Regions from separate parts of the Bacillus sp. EA-CB0995 genome, predicted to be linked through region 3. Evidence: riboswitches for the same ligand, from Rfam matches in the RefSeq annotation. Region 3 holds a riboswitch; each other region holds the start of a gene.
What was found. Region 3 has a riboswitch for thiamine pyrophosphate ahead of ACEWFJ_RS22315 (MTH1187 family thiamine-binding protein). Riboswitches for the same ligand answer to the same signal wherever they lie in the genome.
Positions count from the first base shown of each region.

Region 1 (4,632 bases), 640 kb from region 3:
TGTAAATTTAATCGCATTAAACATCGTTCATATGACACTCTATATGCATACAGCAATGATGTTCGTACCTGCAACGTTAGGGCTTATCTTTATGTCATGGCTCATGTACCTAGTTGTGAAAAAGAAATTACCGGAAAAACTACCAACATCCGCTTATGACATTGAAGAAGTCTTTTTCACAAAACACTTTCACCCATTAAAGGGGAAAGATTCTGTTGATACAAAAAGCAAACGCACAAAATTTATGTTAAAAGTGTTACTGTTTGTCTTCCTTATGCGTTGTCTTCTTTTCGTTGCCTCATTCTTTGCGATTCCGATTGAAATTGTTGCCGTAATTGGCTCTCTCGTTCTACTCATCTGGAGATGGTATTATTTACGAACAAATCCAGTCGATATATTAAAAAAGACACCGTGGCACATTCTCATATTTGCTTTTTCCATGTACGTCATTATTTACGGGCTTCATAACGCTGGATTAACAGCTTGGCTTGTACAAGTATGTGAGCCAATCGTAAATCAAAGCTTATTACATGCAAGCTTTATGATGGGTGGACTCGTTTCAATTCTATCAAACTTCTTTAACAACCATCCGGCCTTAATGATTGGAACCATTACTTTAACAGAAATGGGATTAGATCCTGTTACCCTCAAAACAATCTACCTCGCAAACATCATTGGTAGCGATATGGGATCATTATTACTACCAATTGGTACACTTGCTTCCCTTATTTGGATGTATATCTTGAAACAAAATAAAATCAAGGTAAAATGGAAAGATTACTTGAGTGTCTCCTTAATTGTCATTCCACTCACAACAATCGTAACACTCTTCCTCCTATACTACTGGGTGCAGCTCGTTTTTGCCCATTAATGCGGGATAAAACACCTTATAGGGACCCTCCAAAATATATACGGAAGGTTCCTATTTCTATTAATACTAACGCTCCGTAAATCGGTGACAATAAAAAAACAAATGTAACAACAAAAAGAATCTGTAATATAAATGCAGTAGCAGGAACAATCTTCTACTTCATTTTGTATCCCTCCAATTTCTCTCACTTTCTATATAAAATATTCTTAATGGAATAACAAAATCCCCCTGCTCTCGCTCAGCAGGGGGACTATCATCTATATTAGGTTAGGGTACACATGATCATAGATTAAGAGGTGTTCAGAAAGATGCTTTCTAATTATTGATATAATTGACTGCCTGTTTCTTTAAACTCTTCTGCTTTTTCTTTCATACCTTTTGAGATTGCTTCTGTTGTTTCTAAATCATTATCCTTTGCATACTCACGAATATCATGCGAAATTCTCATACTGCAAAACTTCGGACCACACATTGAGCAGAAATGCGCTGTCTTTGCTCCTTCTGCTGGTAATGTTTCATCGTGATATTCCATTGCACGCTCAGGGTCTAATGATAAATTAAATTGATCACGCCAGCGGAATTCAAAACGCGCTTTAGAAAGAGCGTCATCACGCTGATGTGCTGTTTTATGACCTTTTGCAAGATCAGCAGCATGCGCGGCAATTTTGTACGTAATAACTCCTTCACGAACATCATCTTTGTTTGGTAAGCCAAGATGTTCTTTTGGTGTTACATAGCAAAGCATTGCTGTACCGAACCAACCAATCATCGCTGCTCCAATCGCAGAAGTAATATGGTCATAACCCGGTGCAATGTCTGTCGTTAACGGTCCGAGCGTATAGAACGGTGCACCATGACAAATGTCGAGTTCTTTATCCATATTCTCTTTAATCAAATGCATCGGTACATGTCCTGGGCCTTCAATCATCACTTGTACATCATGCTTCCAAGCAATTTGCGTAAGTTCTCCTAATGTTTCCAGCTCAGAAAATTGAGCTTCGTCGTTTGCATCCGCAATTGAACCAGGGCGTAATCCATCTCCAAGAGAGAAGGAAACATCGTACTTCTTCATAATTTCACAAATCTCTTCAAAATGTGTATATAAGAAGTTTTCTTGATGGTGATATAAACACCACTGGGCCATAATCGAACCGCCGCGTGATACAATTCCTGTTACACGCTTTGCTGTAAGCGGAATGTAACGAAGCAGTACACCAGCATGAATTGTAAAGTAATCTACTCCTTGCTCTGCTTGTTCAATTAGCGTATCACGGTATACTTCCCACGTTAAATCTTCCGCGATCCCATTTACTTTTTCAAGCGCTTGGTAAATTGGCACTGTTCCAACCGGTACAGGCGCATTACGAATAATCCATTCACGCGTCGTATGAATGTTTTTCCCAGTGGAAAGATCCATAATTGTATCTGCACCCCAACGTGTTGCCCATGTCATCTTCTCTACTTCTTCTGCAATCGACGATGATACAGCTGAGTTCCCGATATTCGCATTTACTTTCACATGGAAGTTACGTCCGATAATCATTGGTTCTGCTTCCGGATGATTAATATTTGCCGGTAAAATAGCACGACCTTCAGCAATTTCCTTACGTACAAATTCTGGTTCCACGCCTTCACGAATCGCCACATATTCCATCTCTGCTGTGATAATACCTTTACGCGCATAATGCATTTGCGTAACATTTTCCCCAGCTTTTGCGCGAAGCGGCTTACGTCCCATTTGCGGGAATACAGGCGTATGTTTAGCTGCTACTTTTACACCATCATCTTCCGGTTTCACTTCACGACCTTCATACTCTTCTACATCTCCGCGTTCCACACTCCATGAACGGCGCGGCGTTGGAATTCCCTTTTCTAATTCCACTTTGTAATCCGGATCAGTATAAGGACCACTCGTATCATACACACGAATAGATGGATTTGTTACACCGTTTGTATCGCTTTGTGCAATCTCGCGCATCGGTACTTTCATATCTTCACGCGTACCTTCTACATATACCTTCTTGCTTCCCGGTAAACTTGACTTCAACTCAATTTGCTCAGCTGAAACAGATTGTTTCATAAGTTTGTTTCCTCCCCTGTGTCTTAGCGAAGTAACCCCCGCTTTTCTTTAGATTCAGTTTCGCCGCCTAGACCCTTGCGTCTAAACAGTTGGCTCCACTTTTCTTATGACCAGGATGAGAACTAGCGGCTAGCATATGCTCAAATAAAAAAGCCAGGTCCATAATAAAGAATAGGACCTGGCAACATAAGGCATTGTTATGTAAAGCCGTTAACTTCCCTCCGCTGGTACGAACCAGATCAGGTCCAAAGGGTTAAGAAGCTTCAACACGCTTCCCTCTCAGCCCAGCTCTCTTGGGCACCCCTAGTTTATCACTGATTAAATTTCCACTACGCTCTTATCATACATCATTGTCAAAAAAATGCAAAGGTATTTATATCATTTCTTTTCCTTATTCAAAAAATGGGTATTTCACTCAGTACAAGCCGAATCCGCACTTCATACATATAGAATATAAGCCAGTGCAGGACGTATGTCTTATGCAAACTTTTCACGATAAGAACAGGGGTGAAAGAGTTGATAAACCTACAATCTACAATAACCATACTCGCTTTTCTCGGAACCACGCTCATCATCTTTTGGCGTCCCAAAGGGATGAATGAAGCAATTCCAGCAACAGTTGGTGCAGTGATTGTCATTTTAAGCGGTACAGTTTCTCTTACCGACTTGGGTGATATTAGCTCAAAAATTATTGGCGCCGCCATAACAATTATGGCTACCATTGTTATGGCAATCGTATTAGAGAGTTTCGGCTTTTTTATTGGTGCGCCGTTCAACTTGCTAAAAAAGCAAAAAGCTCTGGTATTCGCCTCTTTTGGTATACAAATCTTCTTTGTTTTCTCATGACATTATTCTTCAATAACGATGGTAGCATCTTAATTACAACTCCCATTTTACTGCTTTTGTTACACCATTTGCGACTCACACATGATCAAAAAATACCTTACTTACTAAGTGGTGCACTCATCGCCACTGCCTCAAGCGCGCCGATTGGTGTAAGCAATATTGTGAATTTAATCGCCTTGAGAATTATTGATATGGACTTATACATGCACACAGCCATGATGTTTGTTCCCGCTACGTTAGGTCTCCTTTTTATGTCGTTTCTGTTATTCCTTGTTTTTCAGAAAAAAATCCCTAAAAAACTCCCGGTCTTATCGACATACTTAGATGAAAATTTCGTTAAAAAATCCTTTCACCCACTGCAACCACGTCCCGCAATTGATGAAAATCGTAAGCGAACAAGGTTTATGCTTGGAATTCTATTATTTGTTTTATGCGTTCGTATCAGCTTATTTATCGCATCTTTCTTTCAGTTTTCTATCGCCATTGTGGCAGTCATTGGCTCCGTTATTTTACTCGGGTGGAGATGGTACAAACTGCGCCTTCCACCTCATGATATGATTAAAAAAACACCTTGGTATGTCTTAATTTTCGCATTTTCTATGTACGTGATTGTGTATGGACTTAATAACATCGGCTTAACCAACCTGCTCATCACTACATTTCAACCAATCATCACTGGTAGTTTATTTCACGCCACTTTTGTCATGGGGGGCCTAGTCTCTATCCTCTCTAACATTTTTAATAACCATCCTGCCTTAATGATTGGCACAATTGAACTTACCGAAATGGGACTAGATCCTATTACATTGAAAACCATTTATCTTGCAAACATCAT
Region 1 covers NZ_CP169269.1:515,206-519,837, reverse strand. Annotated here, with positions in the region: gene ACEWFJ_RS02730 (arsenic transporter) at 1-871, shown strand, start outside; gene thiC (phosphomethylpyrimidine synthase ThiC) at 1,191-2,951, opposite strand; TPP riboswitch at 3,151-3,266, opposite strand; partial or broken gene ACEWFJ_RS02720 (arsenic transporter) at 3,471-4,632, shown strand, end outside.
Region 1: linked by a shared signal. The riboswitch ahead of thiC (phosphomethylpyrimidine synthase ThiC) and the one ahead of ACEWFJ_RS22315 (MTH1187 family thiamine-binding protein) in region 3 are both predicted to bind thiamine pyrophosphate.

Region 2 (4,632 bases), 290 kb from region 3:
ATGCTTCCTCCAACTAATAAACTTCTTCTCTAATATAGAAACAAGTAATACAAAGAAAATAGCAAGTAATGACAATAAAACAATTGGTGCAAACACACCCGCACCATCCATTTGTGTCATCATTCGTTTACTAAAATAACCTAGTCCCGCTTGCGCCCCAAGCCACTCTCCAATTGCTGCCCCGATAACACTGAACGGCAGGGCCACCTTCAAAGCAGAGAAAAAGTATGGAAGTGCGGATGGTAATTTCAATTTTAAGAAAACATCCTTTTTTGTTGCACCATATGTAATCAAAAGCTCTTCCCATTCCTTTTTCGTACTGCGAAGGCCATCATACGTATTCACTGCAATTGGAAAGAACGTAATGAGTACTGTGACAACAACTTTACTCCAAATAGAATAGCCAAACCATAAAACAAATAATGGTGCCAAAGCTGTAATTGGAATCGTTTGTGAAGCAACTAATAGTGGATAAAATGCTTTCTCAGCAAATGAGCTCATACTCATTACCATTGCTAAACCAACACCTAATACAATGGAAATGACAATACCGATAACTGTAACAGAAAGCGTTGCTGGTAAATGCACCGTAAGCAATATATCCCGTAAATCCCACATTTTTTGAACAATGGCACTTGGGGATGGTAAAATGTACATTTCATCGAGAATCCGTGCTCCTACTTCCCAAACAATAAGAAAAATAGCAGTAACAATAAAAGCTGGAACATAATCTACAATTCTTTTCATACAAGTACCTGCCTTTGTAACAGCCCCATGAGTTCATCTTTTAATGCTAGCATTTCTGGACGATGTAAATCCTTTCGAGATCGTTCTTGTCCAAGAGGTACGACCCGTTCCGTCAATGATGTAATGGGCTGCTCTGTTACGATAAAAATGCGATTGGAAAGATAAAGCGCTTCATCAACATCATGTGTAATAAATAAAATTGTTTTTCGCCAATGTTTCCATTGTTCAAATAGCCATTCTTGCAGAGATGCTTTCGTCAATGCATCAAGTGCACTAAATGGTTCATCTAATAGTAAAAGATCTCCGCCAGTTAACAACGTACGAATAAAAGAGACGCGTTGCCGCATTCCGCCTGATAAATCTTTTGGTTGTTTATTTTCATACCCTTGCAGTCCAAACTGCTCCAACAATTCTTGTGCTTTCATTTGTGCTTCTTTTTTCTTCACACCTTGACATTCAAGAGGCAAAGCTGCGTTTTCAATAATTGTTCGCCACGGGAGTAACATATCTTTTTGTGGCATATAACCGACTGGGTGATCGGTTGCTCCTATCACATCGATAGTGCCCTCACTTGCTTTTTCGAGTCCCGTAATGAGCCGAAACAATGTGCTTTTCCCGCAGCCACTTGGCCCAATAATACTAACGAATTCCCCTTCTTGTACTGTAGTATCAAGATTCGTTATAATCTGCTTCTCATCATAATGAAAGGAAACGTTATGAAACTGTAGTATGTTCTTGCTCCTCAAAACCCCACATCTCCTTACGATATGCCATATCCCAGAATAAATATTCAAAACGACTGGAATATAAAAAGATTTCTTCTAAACGATTTAGTTCTTCTTCTGTTTTTCCAATTGCAATTTCATTAAATAACTCAATTAACCATACACAAAGCTTTCCGTATTCTTCAGAGCTATACCCTTGAATCCACTCGCCAAAAAATTCATGGTCGCGTGCTCCTGGAATATCATTCAAACGCTTTCCAATCTCCCAATAACTCCACATACACGGAAGCAACGCTGCAATTAACTCAGCAAGTGTACCGTTTTGTGATACAGACATCATATAGTTTGTATATGCTAGATTCATTGCAGACGGCTTTGCTAATTCCATTTCTTCAACAGAAATTCCTAAACGCTTTGCATATTGTTTATGAATCGTCATTTCTCCATTTAAAATCCCATCGATTTGTTCAGCAAACTTCGCCATTACTTTTGGATTTGTTGCTTTTACAACACCAATTGCATATAATTTTGCGTAATCTAACAAATACAAATAATCTTGAACAATATAATATTGAAATCTATCTTTCTCTAACGTCCCATCTCCCATCCCTGTTACAAATGGATGATTATGACTCTTTTCCCAAACAGGCTGCACCTTTTCAAATAACCTTTCACAAAATGTCATCTAAATTTCCCCTTCCTATATACATGTATCCAAATAAAAAACCACTTCTATATAAGAAGTGGTTACAGCAAACAAAAGAAAACTCCATTTGTTGTTTCCACTTCCCTACGCTAGTATCACCTAGATCAGGTTATAAGGGTTAAGGTTTCTACCTCTCTCAGCTTACAAGCACCCCTAGTGGTGTTCTATAAAATTTTCAATAAAAAATCCCCGTTTCTATACGCAAAGAAACGGGGACGTTATGTATATCGTCCAAATTGCTTCCCTACGCTAGCATCATCTAGATCAGGTTCAAGGGTCAAAGACTATATGTCTTACTCTCAGCTAGCAACACTAGCCCCCTAGCATTATATTCATTTAACATAGTCAGTATACCATCGCCATATCTCATCGGCAACTCTTTTGAGTTATAAAGTCAAATTTCCATTGATGGTAATTTGAACCAAAAAATGATTAGTTAAGCCACTCTATGTCTTACGGGAGTTTTTCATCTTAAAGCCTCTCCCTAAAATATCAACGTTTTGAGCGAGATAAAATAATATCATTCTATGTATTTTGTAAGTTCAAAAAACGCAAACTTCTTCTATCTATTTCCATAATAGTGATAAATCTGCTATCCTTTTATTATGGGACTTTATAGTATAGGAAAATGTTCATTTATTTTTAATACTACATTTCTATGCGCACAAGAAAAGTTTAATATTGTTATATTATAATTTAAAATATAACAATTTATTACATAAGGAGGCCTATAATTATATGAATATGAAAGCCGCAGCAATGACAGCAGCTACTGTAGCAGTTGCTTCTTTACTCCCGTCTATGACAGATTCCACTGTACAAGCTGTAGAAGCGCAGCAAAAACCAAAAACGAAAATTGGTTATGTAAAAACAAATACATTACAAGTATATAATAGTCCTAAAACAACAGATTCCGTTATTGAAAACATTGTACGTGACACTCCCGTTACAATTCTTGAAACAACAGACGAATGGTATAAAATTCAAACGCAAAATAAAACTGGCTATGTAAAAAAAGAAGCAATTTCTTTAACAAAACCAAGCAATAGTAAGCAGCAATATATCGTTAATTCAGACGCATTAAACGTTCGCTCTGAACCAAATACGCAATCTGAAATTATTGATGTATTACCAAATGGGAAATTTGTTACTGTCCAAGAAGAAGAAAATGGATGGTATAAAATTATACATAACGGAACAAATGGCTATGTAAAGAAAGAGTTTTTATCTAACGGAACTCAGCCGTTAGTAAAAGGAGTTACGGTACAAGGCGGAAGCTCTTATTATGTTGCTACTCCAGCATTAAAAGTACGCAGCGGTGCAGGAACAAATACAGCTGTTATTGGTTCTTTAAAGAATGGAACACAAGTACAAGTCGTTGGAAAGGTTGGCACATGGTATAAAATTCGCTACGGATCAGGATATGGCTATGTTGGACAACAATATATATTGCAAGGACAACAACAACAGCAGCAACAGCAGCAACAAGCTAAACCATCTATTCCAGCTGTATTTAAATATCCAGTTCAAGGGAACGTGAGCTCAACATTTGATGTACGTTGGGGACAGATGCACTATGGCGTAGACTTTGCGGCAACAGGAAATGTTCCAATTCAAGCTGCTGCACCTGGCACTGTTGTTAAGTCGTACTATTCTACAAGCTATGGAAATGTTGTATTTGTTGCCCATCATATAAATGGGAACTTATATACAACTGTATATGCTCACATGAACAATCGTGCGGTTAAAGAGGGCGATAACGTAGCAACGGGTCAATTGCTCGGTTATATGGGAAATACAGGACATTCCACTGGTCAACACTTACATTTTGAATTACATAACGGGGAATGGAATTTTGAAAAAACAAATGCAGTAAATCCGCTTCCTTTCCTAGTTAGGTGATGTAAGATGACACGCAATATCCCATTAATTATTGAGTATTTAGCATTTTTCGGTCTCATTTGTTGCTTATTAATTTACAACACAAACATTGTATTTTTAAGCATCGCTATTACGTTCGTTGCTTGTGAAGTGCTGATGGAAGTATTCAAAATTCGTTTAAAACGCCATATTTCACACATATATACTGCACTGTTCATTATAAGTTCTTTACTAACAAACATTATTTATAATGGCCTAAATGCCGCCGCAATTTTCCCTGTATTCTTTATGACTATTCTTCTTATAGTATCTCAATATATATATGTCCCAGAACATCGTAAACATCAATATCAAGAAACATAGAAAGAGGGAAAATGGTGCAACGCTTATCCAAAGCTAGTCTAACAAAATCGTTTTTAGACTTATATGAAAGAATAAATGAATTTTTTGGTATTAAAGAAAATAAAAATGGCCAATTCCTTTTATATGGCATGATTTCTCTCATAATAATTTCTTTTTTTATTTACTATTAAATAAGGATTCCACATAAAGTGGAATCCTTATTTGTATTCT
Region 2 covers NZ_CP169269.1:4,049,268-4,053,899, forward strand. Annotated here, with positions in the region: gene ACEWFJ_RS20800 (ABC transporter permease) at 1-747, opposite strand, end outside; gene ACEWFJ_RS20805 (ABC transporter ATP-binding protein) at 744-1,493, opposite strand; gene tenA (thiaminase II) at 1,462-2,157, opposite strand; TPP riboswitch at 2,243-2,343, opposite strand; TPP riboswitch at 2,403-2,510, opposite strand; gene ACEWFJ_RS20815 (SH3 domain-containing protein) at 2,917-4,080, shown strand; gene ACEWFJ_RS20820 (hypothetical protein) at 4,087-4,422, shown strand.
Region 2: linked by a shared signal. The riboswitch ahead of tenA (thiaminase II) and the one ahead of ACEWFJ_RS22315 (MTH1187 family thiamine-binding protein) in region 3 are both predicted to bind thiamine pyrophosphate.

Region 3 (4,632 bases):
CAATGCTTTTTTCATACATTGGTCTCTTTTTTTTGCTATTTTTCTGTAAGGGGTCCTGCCGCATACCTATCAAGCTAAGATTTTGAAGAATCCCCAAAACGAAAATTTTCTCTCTTCCTAGTTACCTATGGGAATCCAGTTTATTTATTGTTTTGGGAAACAATGAATTTCTTGACTTGATGGCAATGGGGCGGTACCCCTATATACAAAAACAGAGGGCAGATATGCATCCCCCTCTTGTGTCCAACCAATATTATTCTTGCTCGTCCATAATTTTCTCAAACGCAGCAGATACTTTTTCAAATTCCTCGTCACTCTCAATGTATGAGAATTCACTATCTTCTTCTACTTTTAAAAAGAAGATATCAATGTCTTCCTCTGTTTCCGTTTGAATGTCTTCTACAAAGCCAACAGCAATGTATTCTGCTCCTTCGACATTCATCGTTCCGAGCACTTCAACTTCCTGCTCCTCATTACTCTCATCGCTAAGGGTAAAAATTTCGCCTACTTCAATTTCCGACATATTCATTCTCCTCCTGTTATACTCTAAAAAATAGAACGTTCAAATCGTATACTTACTAGTATATCTTTCCATAAAATATCAAATTAATGCTCAAAGAACAACAATTTCTTGCTGATTCAGCGTAAAAATCCAACTAAAAGGATATCATCTGTGAATATGAATGAATACATTTTGAGCTCTCGTCACATGCCCATCAACTTTAGAAATGGGTTGCATGTGGATATTTGGTTATTGACTACCCTTGTGAACTTCTCTCACTGTTCCATTAAAAAAATGTATTAGACTAAGCTTTATTGATGTAATTACATTCTTACTTCTATCCCTACCTTATCTCAAAAAATAAAGATTTAGATTCGTCATTATATGTTTTGAATAGACAGTGGAAGAAAGTATGAAAGAGCAAGAAATGTTTGTTCAAGAAGTAGCAGAATTAGCAAGTTGTTTAAATACGCTTGCCTATGAGCTGCGAGAGCTTATTGGAGAATTTAAAGGCTGAAATATCATGAAAAAAGCAGGAGCGTTAACCGCTTCTGCTTTTTTTCATGTATTTTGTATAAAGAGCAGTAAGATTTCCGATGATGGAAGGTTCAATTCATAAAGAACGTCATTATGAATTTTCTTTTACATGTGTAAAAATATTAATAGAAAAGATAATAATAGCGAGAACAACAAGAATACTACCGCCGGCAACAAACGGAATAGCTGCGTGATTTCCATAAATCTCAAGAGCTAGTGCAATCATCATAATTGGCAGTCCAATATTAAGCAGCCAAAAGTGAATTTTTCCTAGTTTAGAATGACCAGCTTCTTGAAAGATATGATATAAAATGCCAGCTGCCATCATTGAAGCCCAGCCGAGAAGCAGCAAGTGAACGTGTACACTTCTTAATGCAAAATTAAGAGACATTGACATATACATCCCCATACAGACGCCGATGACAAAATAAATAGAAGAAATCTTTATAAAGCGAATGCCCATACAAGTTCCACCTTTCCATATCAATTTGTAAGTACAATAGAATATATGAAGATGAACTTGAGGACAGTATCATTAGATGGAAAAATTTATTTTTGTTTGTTCATAAAAATAATACGTGCTACAATGAAAACGAATTGGAACAGGGGAGCCCGTGCGGCTGAGAGGATGTAACAATGCATCGACCCTTAACCTGATCTGGATAATGCCAGCGTAGGGAGTTGTATCAAGAATCGTAGCAGTTGTTATTCTATGGTAACTTGAATATAAGGCTTTCCTGGCTTCATGACAGGAAAGCCTTTTCTTTTTTCGTGAAACTTATTTAATATAAGGAGGAATTTAGTATGTCACAGCAAGTTACGATTTCATTTTCAGTTGTACCACAAGCAAAGATGAAAGATGTATATTCAGTTGTAGATAAAGCGATTGAGGTTGTTCAGCAATCTGGTGTACGCTATGAAGTTGGTGCGATGGAAACAACGATGGAAGGGGAATTAGATGAGCTTCTTGATATTATCAAACGTGCGCAGCAAGCTTGTATAGATGATGGGGCTGAAGAAGTCATTACTTCTATTAAAATTCATTATCGTCCAAGCACAGGTGTAACGATTGATGAAAAAGTGTGGAAGTATCGTGAAGAGCATGAAAAAACAGAAACGATCTAACGTAACGATTACAATGGTCTGGCTTCTTTTTCTCGTTGCAATATGGGAAGGGGCTGTGTCAGTATTTCATATTGAACCGTGGATTTTACCGAAGCCTTCCGCGATTGTAAGTGAACTTATAGAAATGAAAGATTTATTACTTCCAAATACGGTGCAGACGCTGGAAGAAGTTTTAATCGGATTATTTTTTGCGATTGTAATTGGAACGAGCATTGCAATTATTATGGACGTCATTCCGTTGTTCCGTGTCTTAATTCATCCACTATTGGTGATTTCACAAACGATTCCGATTGTCGTGCTAGCACCTTTATTTATTATTTGGTTTGGCTATGGAATGCTGCCAAAAGTAATGGTTGTTATTCTTGTATGCTTCTTTCCAATTGCGCTTAGCATTTTAGAAGGTTTTCAAACGGTAGATAAACCGATGCTGAAATTACTTCAAACGATGCGAGCAAGCAAGTGGCAAGTATATCAAAAAGTGAAATTTCCAGCAGTATTGCCATATTTTTTCAGGATTAAAAATTGCAGTTACATATAGCGTAATGGGCGCTATTATTGGAGAATGGCTTGGTGCAAGTGAAGGGTTAGGTGTTATGCTGACAAGGGCAACAAAATCTTTTTTAACAGCACGTGTATTTGCAATAGCCGTTGTTATTGTTGGTATGACGTTATTGTTGTATTTTATTGTTGAATTGATGGCAAGACTAACAGCACCATGGATTTACAGGAAGGATGAGGGAAAATGAAAAAAGGGTTAAAAATGCTATTAGCAGCTTCTTTACTATTTTCATTTGCAGGTTGCTCAGCAGACAAGAAGACAGAGAGTAAAGAGAAGAAAGTAACAGTGGTATTGGACTGGTTTCCAAATACAAACCATACTGGTTTATATGTAGCAAAGACGAAAGATTACTATAAAAAACAAGGATTAGATGTAGAAATTATTCAGCCGGGTGATAATACTTCTGTTGAACAAATGGTTGCATCAGGAAAAGCTGATTTTGGTGTAAGCTATCAAGAAAACGTAACAACAGCACGTGTAGAAGACATTCCAGTTGTATCAATTGGTGCAATTATTCAACATAATACATCTGCGTTTGCGTCTCTAAAAAAAGATAACATAACATCACCAAAGGATTTTGAAGGGAAAAGATATGGCGGCTGGGGTGCACCGGCAGAAGAAGCGACATTAAAAACAATTATGGATAAGCATCAAGCAGACTATAGTAAAGTACAGAATGTTGTACTTGGACAAACCGATTTCTTCAAATCTATTGGCCGCGATGCTGATTTTGAGTGGATCTATTATGGCTGGGATGGAATTGAAGCAAAGAGACAAGGTATTGAATTGAATACAATTATGTTAAAAGATTTAGATCCGGCATTAGATTATTATAGTCCTGTTATTATTACAAGTGAAAAACATGCAAAACAAGATAAAGACTTTGTAAAGAAATTTATGAAAGCAACAACAGATGGTTATAACTTTGCAATTAAGGAACCGAAAGAAGCAGCGGATATTTTAATTAAAAATGTACCTGACATCAATAAAGAGTTAGTACAAGAAAGTCAAAAATGGTTAAGTACGAAATATCAAGATGATGCGAAAGCGTGGGGAGTACAGAAGGAAGAAGTATGGAGCAATTATATGAATTTCTTATATGACAATAAAGTCATTAAAAAGAAAATTGATGTGAAAGCGGCCTTTACAAACGAATTCCTTCCAAGCGAAAAATGAGCGGATTACTAGTAAAAGACGTTACGAAAACATTTGATGGGAAAACAGTGCTAGAGCATATGAACGTCTCAATTCAGGATGGAGAGTTTGTTTCCTTTGTTGGACCAAGTGGTTGCGGAAAAAGTACCTTATTAAACATTATTGCTGGAATTGAAGGAGCAAATGAGGGAGATGTACTTTACGAAAATCAATCCGTTATGAATCGGGAGATTGTTAGCTATATGCCGCAGCAAGATCTTCTGCTTCCGTGGCGTTCTGCTCTTCATAATATTGTGTTACCTTTAGAAATTGAAGGACAGCCAAAAAGAAAACGTTTAGAAGCTGGTATGGATGCGCTAAGGCAATTTGGACTTGATGAATATGCAAATCATTACCCAGATGCTTTATCTGGTGGAATGCGGCAACGTGTTAGTTTTTTACGTACGTATTTATGTGATAAACCAATTATGCTGCTTGATGAGCCCTTTGGGAAATTAGATGCATTTACAAAAATGGAAGTTCATAGCTGGCTGCTAGAATCGTGGCAAAAAGGAAAGCAAACTATTATTATGGTCACACATGATTTAGATGAAGCTATTTTGTTATCAGATCGTGTCTTCATTATGTCACAGCAACCATCAACAATTGTTGGAGAAGTCAAGGTGAACTTGCCGCGCCCTAGAACAATGGACATGTTAACCTCTGAAGAACTAAAAGAAGATAAAACAGAGATATTAAAAATATTGGCTCCTTA
Region 3 covers NZ_CP169269.1:4,343,323-4,347,954, reverse strand. Annotated here, with positions in the region: gene ACEWFJ_RS22330 (DUF1292 domain-containing protein) at 254-523, opposite strand; gene ACEWFJ_RS22325 (methyl-accepting chemotaxis protein) at 915-1,019, shown strand; gene ACEWFJ_RS22320 (cytochrome-c oxidase) at 1,131-1,502, opposite strand; TPP riboswitch at 1,634-1,736, shown strand; gene ACEWFJ_RS22315 (MTH1187 family thiamine-binding protein) at 1,844-2,164, shown strand; partial or broken gene ACEWFJ_RS22310 (ABC transporter permease) at 2,142-2,910, shown strand; gene ACEWFJ_RS22305 (ABC transporter substrate-binding protein) at 2,907-3,899, shown strand; gene ACEWFJ_RS22300 (ABC transporter ATP-binding protein) at 3,896-4,632, shown strand, end outside.